3 regions of the Bradyrhizobium sp. YCK136 genome follow, and region 2 is predicted to be linked to each of the others. Evidence: predicted binding sites of a transcription regulator. Region 2 holds the regulator's gene; each other region holds the start of a gene.
What was found. The regulator HrcA, encoded in region 2, represses chaperone genes, less so after heat shock. The targets are predictions, from matches to a motif close to GTTAGCACTCNCNNNNNGNGAGTGCTAAC.

Region 1 (4,279 bases), 1.4 Mb from region 2:
CAGCATCTGCGGCTCGCCCATCGGCGGCAGGCGGCGCGGATCGTTGTAGCCCGGCTGCTGCTGATACACCGGCGGCGCGAAGGCCGGACCGCGGCCGGGCCCATCGCCGAACAGGAACTCGATGAAGCCGCCGCCCATGTTCGCGTTGGAGGCGACGCGCACTGGCGCCGGCGGCACTTGCGGCTGATAAAGCACCGCGGGCGGATCGTTCGGAACGGTATTGTCGAAGGCGCGGGCGCTGGTTGCGCCGGCAACGAGGGTGTAAGCGCTGCCGAGCAGCGCGACAGACATTTTCTTGAACATCGACGTACTCTGTACTGTTTCGTCTAGATCACATGCGTCGTGCAGAGCTGATGGCTGATCGGCGTCCGCGACGTGGTCAATAAAGAGCAAAAGGCGTTTCGTTTGGTAAACGGAAACGCCGTTTTGATTCACCACGTCGCGAGCGAGAGCCCAATTTGGCGATCAGCGTTTATTTTCGATGAACGCCTCATGCTCATGGTTAATCGCTTCTTCTCGCGTCGTCGCGCGCGGCCGCGCAACAGTTCCGGTCGTGAACCTCGTGTTAAATTGCTTCTGCCTACAAAGACGCGTGAGTGAGGTGGGGGGAGTTTCTGATGGCTATTCACCGCAAACGTTTTCGTGTCGAAGAGGCTATTGTCGGCGAGATGCCCAGCCCCGAAATGATTGAGGAGGCTGCGCCGATGCATAGCGAGATCATGGCGGAGCTGCGCGCGATCCGCGCACAGATGGCGAAGGGCACCGCTGCCCCGCTGTCCGCCAGCGCGGCGATGGCGGCGATCGACGCTTCCACGGCCCATGAGCTTGCCGAGACGCGCACCATGCTCGACACCTACCGGGCGCAGATCGAGCAGTGCGAGAAGCTGAAGGTCGAGCTCGACCTCATCCACGACGCCATCGACCGCACCAAGCGCGAAATTGCGACGCTGCACGGCAAGAGCTTCGACGGCGGCGAGATGGCCAAGGTCAATGGCGAACTCGGCGCGGTCGTCGGCGGCACCGAGCAGGCGACCCAGCAGATCCTGGAAGCCGCCGAGTCGATCGACCAGGCGGCCAGCGCGATGTCCAAGGTGCAATCGGCCGACCAGCAGAAGCGGCTCGCCGACGACATCCAGGAACGCGTCATCTCGATCTTCGAGGCCTGCAACTTCCAGGACCTGACCGGCCAGCGCATCAGCAAGGTCATGACCACGATGAAGTTCATCGAGCAGCACATCAACGCGATGATGGAGATCTGGGGCGGCGTCGACGCGATCAAGGCCCATGTGCCGGCGCCGGCCGACACCCGCAGCGAGGACGAAAAACTCCTCAACGGTCCGAAGCTCGCCGGCGACGTCGGCCACGCCTCGCAGGACGACATCGACGCGCTGTTCGACTGAACGGACGCGGCATAGAGAAGAAGCAAAACGCCGGCGCGAGCCGGCGTTTTTTGTTTTTTGGGGATTTATCTCACGCTGTCATTCCGGGGCGGTCCGCAGGACCGAACCCGGAATCTCGAGATTCTCAGGTGCGCAATTGCGCACCATAGTTCGATGCTTTCGCATCGCCCCGGAATGACGGGAAGAACATCACGCCCTCGGAGCGCAGCGGACGTAGACCATGTTGCCGTAGCGGGTGGCGGCGTCCTTGTCGATGAAGCGGGTGATCAGGACGCGACCGTCGAAGGACACGATCTCGCGGTCCTGCTCGCCGGGGGTCGGACCGGCCGGCCCGATATAGTTCTTGCCGCTGGGCGAGCCCTTCAGCCGCAATTCCTGCGGTGTCGCCTGGTCGGCCAGATGCATGACCACGCCGCCGGAGGTGCCGGCGCCGATCACGTAAGGATTCTTGCACTGGGACCGCGCGGCGGCCTCGGTGCGGGCGCGGTCGGCCGGGTTCTGGAACGAGGCGAGACCCCAGCGGCCGACGATCTCGTCGGCGCGGATGCTCGCCGGCATTTCCGGGCCGGTACCGGGCTCTGCCTCGGGCGGCGGGGACGAAGACGAGAAGGACGGCAGGCTCATGCCGCCGCCGCAGGCGCCAAGCAGCAACGCCAGGCCAGATGCGGCTGCCAGATTGGCAACCTTGCGCGCGCGAACTGAACTGATCATGGCATTCCCCCGAACAAGACCATGGCCGCACCCCTCCTGCAGCCAAGCGCAAAACCGCCACCGGAGCAATGACGTCGTTTGATACGCCGGCGCCCCGAACACGTTTCCAATGCCACCATCCTATATCCGCCTCACCAATCGCTTAACCACCTTTGCTTGACAGGATCGCGGCCAAGCCATATTTCCGGGCGCACTATTAGCACTCGGAAAGCCCGATTGCTAAGCGCGCCGTTCGATCCTCGGGACGAGGGTGGACGGAAGCGCCGCCCCACCCACTTCCACTACTTCCGAAGCGAGCCTCCAAAGGGAAACGTCATGGCTAAATCCAAATTTCGTCCGCTGCATGACCGTGTCGTGGTCAAACGTATCGACGCCGAGGAAAAGACCAAGGGCGGCATCATCATTCCGGACACCGCCAAGGAAAAGCCCTCCCAGGGCGAGATCGTCGCCGTCGGACCCGGCGGCCGCGACGAGACCGGCAAGCTGATCCCGATCGACCTCAAGGTCGGCGACCGCGTGCTGTTCGGCAAGTGGTCGGGCACCGAGGTCAAGATCGACAACGAAGAGCTCCTGATCATGAAGGAGTCGGACATCATGGGCGTGATGGCCTAGGGCCGTCAGCCTGAACGGCCGCTGAATGTCATGCCCGGATCGCGTGATCCGGGCATCCATCCTTCCGCCGGGTTCGACCTGCGGATCCCGGAATCGATGCGGCCGGCAAAGCGGCAAGACGCAGCACGAAACAAGACACAGCACGAAACACGAGGGATTGCAGAAATGGCTGCCAAAGACGTCAAGTTTTCCGGAGACGCGCGCGAACGCATGCTGCGCGGCGTCGACATTCTCGCCAACGCCGTCAAAGTGACGCTCGGCCCGAAGGGCCGCAACGTCGTCATCGAGAAGAGCTTCGGCGCGCCCCGCATCACCAAGGACGGCGTCACCGTCGCCAAGGAGATCGAGCTCGAGGACAAGTTCGAGAACATGGGCGCCCAGATGGTGCGTGAGGTCGCCTCCAAGACCAACGACCTCGCCGGCGACGGCACCACCACCGCGACCGTGCTGGCCCAGGCCATCGTGCGCGAAGGCGCCAAGGCGGTTGCCGCCGGCATGAACCCGATGGACCTCAAGCGCGGCATCGACATCGCGGTTGCGGCCGTCATCAAGGACATCGAGAAGCGCGCCAAGCCGGTCGCTTCCTCCTCCGAGGTCGCCCAGGTCGGCACCATCTCGGCCAACGGCGATGCCGCCATCGGCAAGATGATCGCGCAGGCGATGCAGAAGGTCGGCAACGAGGGCGTCATCACCGTCGAGGAGAACAAGTCGCTCGACACCGAGGTCGACATCGTCGAGGGCATGAAGTTCGACCGCGGCTATCTCAGCCCCTACTTCGTCACCAACGCCGAGAAGATGACCGCCGAGCTCGAGGACGCCTACATCCTCCTGCACGAGAAGAAGCTCTCGGGCCTCCAGGCCATGCTGCCGGTGCTCGAAGCCGTGGTGCAGTCGGGCAAGCCGCTCGTGATCATCGCCGAGGACGTCGAGGGCGAGGCGCTGGCCACCCTGGTCGTCAACCGCCTGCGCGGCGGCCTCAAGGTCGCCGCCGTCAAGGCGCCGGGCTTCGGTGACCGCCGCAAGGCCATGCTCGAGGATCTCGCGATCCTCACCGGCGGCCAGCTCATCTCCGAAGAGCTCGGCATCAAGCTCGAGAACGTCACGGTGAAGATGCTCGGCCGCGCCAAGAAGGTGGTGATCGACAAGGAGAACACCACGATCGTCAACGGTGCCGGCAAGAAGCCCGACATCGAGGCCCGCGTCGGCCAGATCAAGGCGCAAATCGAGGAGACCACCTCGGACTACGACCGCGAGAAGCTCCAGGAGCGCCTCGCCAAGCTCGCCGGCGGCGTCGCGGTGATCCGCGTCGGCGGCGCGACCGAGATCGAGGTCAAGGAGAAGAAGGACCGCGTCGAGGACGCCCTCAACGCCACCCGTGCCGCGGTGCAGGAAGGCATCGTCCCCGGCGGCGGCGTCGCGCTGCTCCGCGCCAAGAAGGCGGTGGGCCGTCTCACCAACGCCAATGACGACGTCCAGGCCGGCATCAACATCGTGCTGAAGGCGCTGGAAGCCCCGATCCGCCAGATCTCCGAGAACGCGGGCGTGGAAGGCTCGAT
Region 2 (4,279 bases):
CGGCGAAGCGCGTGGCCTCGACGCTGGTCGGGTTCGCTTCCAGCGTGACTTCGACATCACGAGCGACCTGCCAGTGCTTGCCGATCGAATCGAGCACGGCGCCGACGGTCGCGGGCTGCATCAGCGACGGCGTGCCGCCGCCGAGGAAGATCGAGGTGACCTCGCGGCCGGGCGCGCGCTGCGCGGTCGTTTCGATCTCGCGCGCGAAGGCGGAGGCGAAGCGCGCCTCGTCGATCGCGGCATGGCGGACATGGCTGTTGAAGTCGCAATAGGGGCACTTCGACAGGCAAAACGGCCAGTGCACGTAGACGCCGAAGGCTTCGTTAGCGCGGCTCAAGGCAGATCTCCGCCAGTTTCACGAAGGCGCGGGCACGGTGCGACAGGGCAAGGCCGAGCGGCGGCAGGCCGTGCTTCTCGATGCTGGTCATCTCGCCGAAGGTGCGCGTGTGCCCGTCGGGCCGAAACATCGGATCATAGCCGAAGCCGGCGGTGCCGCGCGGCGGCCAGACCAGCGTGCCGTCGACGCGCGCCTCGACCTCTTCGAGATGATCGTCGGGCCAGGCGACGCAGAGCGCGGAGACGAAGTGCGCCTTGCGCTTGTCGGGCGCGGTCGCGCCGCGCTCCTGCAACAGGCGCTCGATCCGCGTCATCGCCGCGGTGAAGTCCTTGGTCGGTCCGGCCCAGCGCGCACTGTAGATGCCGGGCGCGCCGTCGAGCGCGTCGACCACGATGCCGGAATCATCGGCGAAGGACGGAAGCTTGGACGCGTGCGCGGCCGCGATCGCCTTGATCGCGGCGTTGCTGCGGAAATCGTTGCCGGTCTCGTCCGGCTCGGAAAGGCCGAGCTCGCCGGCCGACACCGCCTCGATGCCGTAAGGCGCCAAAAGCTCCTTCATCTCGGCGAGCTTGCCGGGATTGTGGGTGGCGATGACGAGCTTTCCGGTGATTCGGCGGTGCATGGGCCTATTGACTACGCGACGGCCAGTTTCTGCAAGTCCACGAGGCGCGCGATACCCTTCTGGGCCAGCGCCATCAGCGCCAGGAGCTCGTCTTGTGTGAACGGTTCGCGTTCCGCGGTGCCCTGCACCTCGATGATGCGGCCATCGCCGGTCATGACGAAATTGGCGTCGGTCTGGGCTTCCGAATCCTCGGCATAGTCGAGGTCGAGCACGGGCGTGCCGTTGTAGATGCCGCAGGAGATCGCGGCGACGTTGTCGCGCAGCACGTTGGCCTTGACCATGTTGCGCGCCTTCATCCAGTTGACGCAATCGGCGAGCGCGACCCAGGCGCCGGTGATCGAGGCCGTGCGCGTGCCGCCGTCGGCCTGGAGCACGTCGCAATCGACCGTGATCTGGCGCTCGCCGAGCGCTTCGAGATTGATGATGGTGCGAAGCGAGCGGCCGATCAGGCGCTGGATCTCGACGGTGCGGCCGCTCTGCTTGCCGGCGGAGGCTTCGCGGCGGGTGCGTTCCGAGGTCGCGCGCGGCAGCATGCCGTATTCGGCGGTGACCCAGCCGCGGCCCTGGCCCTTCAGCCACGGCGGCAGGCGGTCCTCCAGCGTGGCGGTGACCAGCACATGGGTGTCGCCGAATTTCACCAGGCAGGAGCCTTCCGCATATTTGACCACGCCGCGCTCCAGCGTCACGGGGCGCAATTCGTCGGGCGCACGGCGGCTTGGCCGCATGGGAAATCCTCCAAAACTCACGGGAATAGGCTGTTTGCGGTGCTTGTAGGTGGGGTGAGGGTGAGCGGCAAGGCCTTTTCGGTCCCCAAGCAACTGTCGAGCAAGTGCAAAACCACGCTTGTCAGGGACCTCCCGGATGGCCAAATTATAAGCATCTGAGAGGAGTTGCTGTCTGTGGCCCATCACGATCCGATCCATCTGATCGCGCCGCGCGCAGGGCTCGCCCAGCTGAATGAGCGGTCCCGCGACATCTTTCGTCAAATTGTCGAAAGCTATCTTGCGATCGGCGAGCCGGTGGGCTCACGCAATATTTCCCGGCTGATCGCGATGCCGCTGTCGCCGGCCTCGGTTCGCAACGTCATGGCCGATCTGGAACAGCTTGGCCTGATCTATGCCCCGCATACGTCCGCCGGCCGGCTGCCGACGGAACTCGGCCTGCGCTTCTTCGTCGACGCCTTGATGCAGGTGGGCGACCTCAATGACGCCGAGCGGCAGTCGATCCAGAGCCAGCTCACCTCCGTCGGTCAGGCGCAGTCGGTCGAGGCGGCGCTGGACCAGGCGCTGACGCGGCTGTCGGGCCTGACCCGCGCCGCCGCGGTGGTGCTGACGCCGAAATCCAACGCGCGGCTGAAACACATCGAATTCGTCCGGCTGGAACCGGAAAAAGCGCTGGTGATCCTGGTCGGCGAGGACGGCCAGGTCGAAAACCGCGTGCTGACGCTGCCACCCGGAGTTCCCTCCTCGGCGATCACCGAGGCCGGCAATTTCCTCAATTCGCGGATTCGCGGCCGGACCCTGGCCGAAGCGCGGCTCGAGCTCGAGACCGCGCTCGGGGAGGCCCGTGCCGAGCTCGATCAGCTGACGCAGAAGGTGATTTCGGCCGGGATCGCCAGCTGGTCCGGCGGCGAGAACGAGGACCGCCAGCTCATCGTCCGCGGCCACGCCAATCTGCTGGAAGATTTGCACGCGCTGGAGGATCTGGAGCGGGTCCGCCTCTTGTTCGACGACCTCGAGACCAAGCGCGGCGTCATCGACCTGCTCGGCCGGGCCGAGACCGCGGAAGGCGTGCGGATTTTCATCGGTTCGGAGAACAAGCTGTTTTCCTTGTCGGGCTCCTCGACCATCATCTCGCCCTATCGGGATGCCGCCGGCCACATCGTCGGCGTTCTGGGCGTGATCGGGCCGACACGGCTGAATTATGCCCGTGTGATCCCGACCGTGGACTACGCCGCCCGGATCGTCAGCCGCCTTCTGGGGGGCTGACCGGCGGCTGAGGCGATCACGGGCGCTTGATTTTCGGCGTCCGAAGCACGATATCCGGGCCAGAAAAATCCCTGAGACAAATTCGAAAAGAGAGCCGATGACCGATCGAGACCGGCAACCCGAAGACACGACCGCGCCGACCGGCGAGCCCGTGGTGTCGAAGCCCTACATCATGCCCGACGATCCCGAGCCGGGCTCGGTCGAGCTGTTGCAGAAGGAAGCCGCCGAGGCGCGCGACCGAATGCTGCGGACGCTGGCGGAGATGGAAAATCTGCGCAAGCGCACCACCAAGGAGGTCGCCGACGCCCGTCTCTACGGCATCACCGGCTTTGCCCGCGACGTGCTCGACATCGCCGACAACCTCCAGCGCGCGCTCGACGCGGTTCCCGCCGAGGCCCGCGCCGCGGCCGATCCCGGCCTGACCTCTCTGATCGAGGGCGTCGAGCTCACCGAGCGCTCGCTGCTCAACGCGCTGGAAAAGCACGGCGTGAAGAAGTTCGATCCGCAGGGCCAGAAGTTCGACCCGAACTTCCAGCAGGCGATGTTCGAAGTCCCCGATGCGTCGGTGCCCGCCGGTACGGTCGTGCAGGTCATGCAGGCCGGCTACACCATCGGCGAGCGCGTGCTGCGTCCGGCTCTCGTCGGCGTCGCCAAGGGCGGCGCGAAGGCTGCGCCCGCGGCCAACACCAACGAGCCGAACAGCGCGGCGAACTAGCTCGCAGACCTCATGGTGAGGAGCCGCGCCCTTGCGCGGCGTCTCGAACCATGAAGGCCATGATGTAACAGCTCGGCCTTCATCCTTCGAGACGCGCGCGAAGAAGCGCGCTCCTCAGGATGAGGGTCTTGCAGTTGTCCGCGTCGACTACGCGCTCGCCGCGATATCCGCCGACTGAATCCGCTTCACGCCGGCCTTGGCCATGTCGGCCCAGGCTTTTGCCAGCGAGCCCTGCGTGTCGATGCCGCGGCAGGCGTCTTCCACGACATAGACTTCGAAGCCCGCCTTGCGCGCGTCGAGCGCGGTCCAGGCGACGCAGAAATCTGTCGCGAGGCCAGCGACGAAGACACGCTTGATCTTGCGGCCCTTCAAATAGCCGGCGAGGCCGGTCGAGGTCTTGCCGTCGGCTTCGAGGAAGGCCGAGTAGCTGTCGACGTCCTTGTGAAAACCCTTGCGGATGATGAGCTCGGCGTGCGGGATTGCGAGGTCCTTCGACAGCGAAGCGCCGTCAGTGCCCTGCACGCAATGGTCGGGCCACAGCACCTGCTTGCCGTACGGCAGGTCGATGGTCTCGAACGGCTTCTTGCCGGAGTGTACCGACGCAAACGAAACGTGGC
Region 3 (4,279 bases), 3.4 Mb from region 2:
ATAACCCGAGTTGGGATGATCTCTATTCCGGGATAGCCAACTAAGGTTCGTGGTTATGGATTCCGGGCTCGCGCTTCGCGCGCCCCGGAATGACGAGGTGGGGAGAGTTGCGCCACAAACAAAAACCCCGGCATCGCTGCCGGGGCTTCGTATTTGTAGAGCGAGATCCCGGATCTGCGGTGCATCGCTTCGCGCTGCACCGCGTCCGGGACGACTTCGTCGCTTAGAAGTCCATGCCGCCCATGCCGCCGCCCGGAGGCATCGCGGGGCCGGCGCCGCCCTTCTTGGGCAGCTCGGCGACCATGGCTTCCGTGGTGATCAGCAGGGCCGCAACCGAGGCTGCGTTCTGGATCGCGGTGCGGACCACCTTGGTCGGGTCGATAATGCCCTTGGTGACCAGGTTGACGTACTCGCCGGTCTGGGAGTCGAAGCCGTAGGCGTACGTCTTGTTCTCCAGGATCTTGCCGACGATCACCGAGCCGTCTTCACCGGCGTTGATCGCGATCTGGCGAGCGGGAGCCGACAGCGCCTTGCGCACGATCTCGACGCCGGTCTTCTGGTCGTCGTTCTTGGTGCGCAAGCCCTTGAGCTGCTCGGAAGCACGGAGCAGAGCGACGCCGCCGCCCGGGACGATGCCTTCTTCCACAGCCGCGCGGGTCGCATGCATCGCGTCATCAACGCGATCCTTGCGCTCCTTCACCTCGACCTCGGTCGCGCCGCCGACGCGGATCACCGCGACGCCGCCAGCGAGCTTGGCGAGACGCTCCTGGAGCTTCTCACGGTCGTAGTCCGAGGTGGTTTCCTCGATCTGCGCCTTGATCTGGGACACGCGCGCCTCGATGTCGGCCTTCTTGCCGGCGCCGTTGACGATCGTGGTGTTCTCCTTGTCGATCATCACCTTCTTGGCGCGACCGAGCATGTTGAGCGTGACGTTCTCGAGCTTGATGCCGAGATCTTCCGAGATCGCCTGGCCGCCGGTCAGGATCGCGATGTCCTGCAGCATGGCCTTGCGGCGATCGCCGAAGCCCGGAGCCTTGACGGCCGCGACCTTCAGACCACCGCGCAGACGGTTCACGACCAGGGTCGCGAGGGCTTCACCCTCGACGTCCTCGGCGACGATGACCAGCGGCTTGCCGGTCTGCACCACGGCCTCGAGCAGCGGCAGCAGCTCGTTCAGCGAGGAGAGCTTCTTCTCGTTGATGAGGATGTAGGCGTCGTCCATCTCAACGCGCATCTTGTCGGCGTTGGTGACGAAGTAGGGCGAGATGTAGCCGCGGTCGAACTGCATACCCTCGACGACGTCGAGCTCGGTCTCGAGCGACTTGGCTTCCTCGACGGTGATGACACCCTCGTTGCCGACCTTCTTCATGGCGTCGGCCAGGAACTTGCCGATCTCCGCGTCGCCGTTGGCCGAGATGGTGCCGACCTGGGCGATCTCGTCGTTCGAGGTGACCTTCTTGGAGTTTTTGACGAGGTCCGCAACGACGGCTTCGACCGCGAGGTCGATACCGCGCTTGAGGTCCATCGGGTTCATGCCGGCGGCAACCGACTTGGCGCCTTCGCGCACGATCGCCTGGGCGAGCACGGTCGCGGTGGTGGTGCCGTCGCCGGCCGCATCAGCGGACTTGGAGGCGACTTCGCGCACCATCTGCGCGCCCATGTTCTCGAACTTGTCCTCGAGCTCGATCTCCTTGGCGACGGTGACGCCGTCCTTGGTGATGCGGGGAGCGCCGAACGACTTGTCGAGCACGACGTTGCGGCCCTTCGGACCGAGCGTGACCTTCACCGCGTTGGCGAGAATGTCGACGCCGCGCAGCATCTTGTCGCGCGCATCAACCGAGAATTTGACTTCTTTAGCTGCCATCTGGATTTTTCCTTGAGGTTGGCTGGGGGCGAGAGGGGGCTCTTAGGCCGCCTTCTTCTTGGAAGCGGGGACGTCGAGGACGCCCATGATGTCGCTTTCCTTCATGATCAAGAGATCGACGCTGTCGATCTTGACCTCGGTGCCGGACCACTTGCCGAACAGCACGCGGTCGCCGACCTTCAGGTCGATCGGGATCAGCTTGCCGGCTTCGTCGCGGCCACCGGGGCCGACGGCGACGACTTCGCCCTGGGAGGGCTTTTCCTTGGCAGTGTCGGGAATGATGATGCCGCCAGCGGTCTTCTCTTCTGCGTCGATGCGCTTGACCACGACGCGGTCGTGAAGCGGACGGAATTTCATGCAGTCCTCCTAAGCAATTGCTCGGGTTGATGATTTCAGATTGTTAGCAGTCTGTGCCCGCGAGTGCTAGCACGGGTGAGGCTGAAATAGGACAGGAATTTTGCGGGGGCAAGGGCTTCTAGCAGAAAAATAAGCACTCGGAAGGCCCGGCTGCCAGAATCTCTTTCCCATCGTTAACCGTCCGCCGGACCGTATTAGCACGGAGCCGTCTCTGCTGCTAACGCATTGAATTTCAACAGCTTGTTAAACTTTTGGGCTTGAGATGGATTATCAGTTTGCGTCACATTTCTCTCATGTGAGCGCATCTCCACCGGGTGGCTCGTAAGCAGCGTACCGGATCAAGCCACCCCTGAATGCGCTCCTGCAAAGGAGGTTGGCATGGTCTCGCGGGTTGGGGTTGTTTCCGACGACTTCCGGAAACAGGTGCTGGGTTACGGGCTGACGACGGCTGAAATTCTCTATCGGATGCCGGATCATCCTTCGCTGCTTCAGACCTATGTCTGGCAGAACTACGATCTCTTCCCGAAATTCCCGGCGCTGACCGATTTCCTGGCGTTCTGGCAGCAAAAGCTCGACGGTCCCCTCTATTCGGTCACCGTCGCGCATTCCAAGCTGATCAAGCCGGCCGAGCTACGTGCGGTGGACGGCGTGTTCAGGCTGCATTGACGCAGCGATCAGGCGTCGCTGCTGCAATAGCGCTTCCACATCGCGCGATAGGCCTCGTCCGCCGCTTGCGCGTAGGCGACCGGGTTGCAGGCGGGCGCAGCCCTGACCTGTCCGGGCAACTCGCGGCGCAATTTGTCGAGGTCGTCGATCTCAGTCGCGCGGCTCACCGCGATGTCGACATATGCCTCCTCGCTGTCCGTAACCCAGTCCGGCAGGCCAAGCGCGGTGAGGATGGAGCCGGCGGCACGGCTGGGCAGACTGTTCCCGAGCTTCGCCACCACGGGCACGCCCATCTGCAAGGCTTCCAACGTGCTGACGCCGCCATTCTGCGGGAACGGGTCGAGGGCAATATCGACGCGATTGAACGATGCCAGATGATCGACTCGCAAGGTGGTTCCGAGCAGATCGACGCGTTCGGCCGGCACTCCGCAAGTTGCAAGCCTCGCCAGCAGATTGTCGCGGACCAGTTGATCGTCCAGCGCAACATCCTTGATCAGCAGTCGTGACCCCGGCACCCGCTCGAGAATCCGGGACCAGGCCTGCGCGGCCTGGTCCGAAATCTTGCTGATGCGGTTGAAGACACCGAATGTGACGAAGCCGTTCGAGATCGCCGGCGTTGACGCCCGCGCAAGCTCGATCGGCAGCGGCTCCAGCGTCACAAAGCACGGCAGGTCGACAACGGTTTCCGCAAACAGATGCCGGACCGCGGCAGGAATCGCGACCGGGTCGGAGAACAGATAATCGATCGTCGGCAGCCCGGTGCCGGTGCCGTGACCCCAGCCATGGGCCTGGATCGGCGCCGGCTTGCGCGCAAACACGCCGAGGCGGTTTCCTTTGGTGTGGCCGGATAGATCGATCAGGATATCGACGCCATCGGCGCGGATCTCGGCGGCGAGGCGATCGTCGCTCCATTGCGAGGCGTCGCGCCAGCGATCGGCGATCTTTTGAAATTCGTCGGTCGCCGCATCCACTTTCGACGAACAAGAGTAGCATACGATCTCGAATTGTGCCCGGTCACGGTATTGCAGGACCGGCTTGAATATGAACGCGGCCGAATGCGCGTTGAAATCCGACGAGACATAGCCGAGCACCAGGGGGCGATCCGGATCGCGGCTGTTGTCGTGCGGTCTCGCCGCTTCTGAGGCGAACTTCGCGCCGATCCGCTCCCACCAGACTTGCCGCGCTCGCTGATGCTGCTCGACGCTGGCATCCGCCGCGAAATCGAGCGTGAATATCTTGTTGGAGATCGCGCTCGGGAAGTCAGGCTCGATTTCAAGGGCTCTGTCGTAACTGGCCAGGGCTTCGTCGACCCGCCCAAGTGCGGCAAGACAAATGCCCCGTACCAGGTGAGCTTGAACAGCATCGGGATCGACAGCGATCGCTTTCTCGCTA

Region 1: groES (co-chaperone GroES) is a predicted target of HrcA. The motif match lies at 2,307-2,335, and genes of this name have one in related genera.
Region 3: ACFLEY_RS15955 (co-chaperone GroES) is a predicted target of HrcA. The motif match lies at 2,264-2,292, and genes of this name have one in related genera.

The regions. Positions count from the first base shown of each region.
Region 1 covers NZ_CP172424.1:1,363,100-1,367,378, reverse strand. Annotated here, with positions in the region: gene ACFLEY_RS06445 (L,D-transpeptidase) at 1-303, opposite strand, end outside; gene ACFLEY_RS06440 (protein phosphatase CheZ) at 618-1,400, shown strand; gene ACFLEY_RS06435 (hypothetical protein) at 1,590-2,111, opposite strand; gene groES (co-chaperone GroES) at 2,427-2,723, shown strand; gene groL (chaperonin GroEL) at 2,889-4,279, shown strand, end outside.
Region 2 covers NZ_CP172424.1:9,756,534-9,760,812, reverse strand. Annotated here, with positions in the region: gene hemW (radical SAM family heme chaperone HemW) at 1-337, opposite strand, end outside; gene rdgB (RdgB/HAM1 family non-canonical purine NTP pyrophosphatase) at 324-959, opposite strand; gene rph (ribonuclease PH) at 971-1,684, opposite strand; gene hrcA (heat-inducible transcriptional repressor HrcA) at 1,859-2,947, shown strand; gene grpE (nucleotide exchange factor GrpE) at 3,045-3,662, shown strand; gene pncA (bifunctional nicotinamidase/pyrazinamidase) at 3,810-4,279, opposite strand, start outside.
Region 3 covers NZ_CP172424.1:3,388,134-3,392,412, forward strand. Annotated here, with positions in the region: gene ACFLEY_RS15945 (GIY-YIG nuclease family protein) at 1-44, shown strand, start outside; gene groL (chaperonin GroEL) at 224-1,864, opposite strand; gene ACFLEY_RS15955 (co-chaperone GroES) at 1,907-2,221, opposite strand; gene ACFLEY_RS15960 (usg protein) at 2,600-2,887, shown strand; gene ACFLEY_RS15965 (tetratricopeptide repeat protein) at 2,896-4,279, opposite strand, start outside.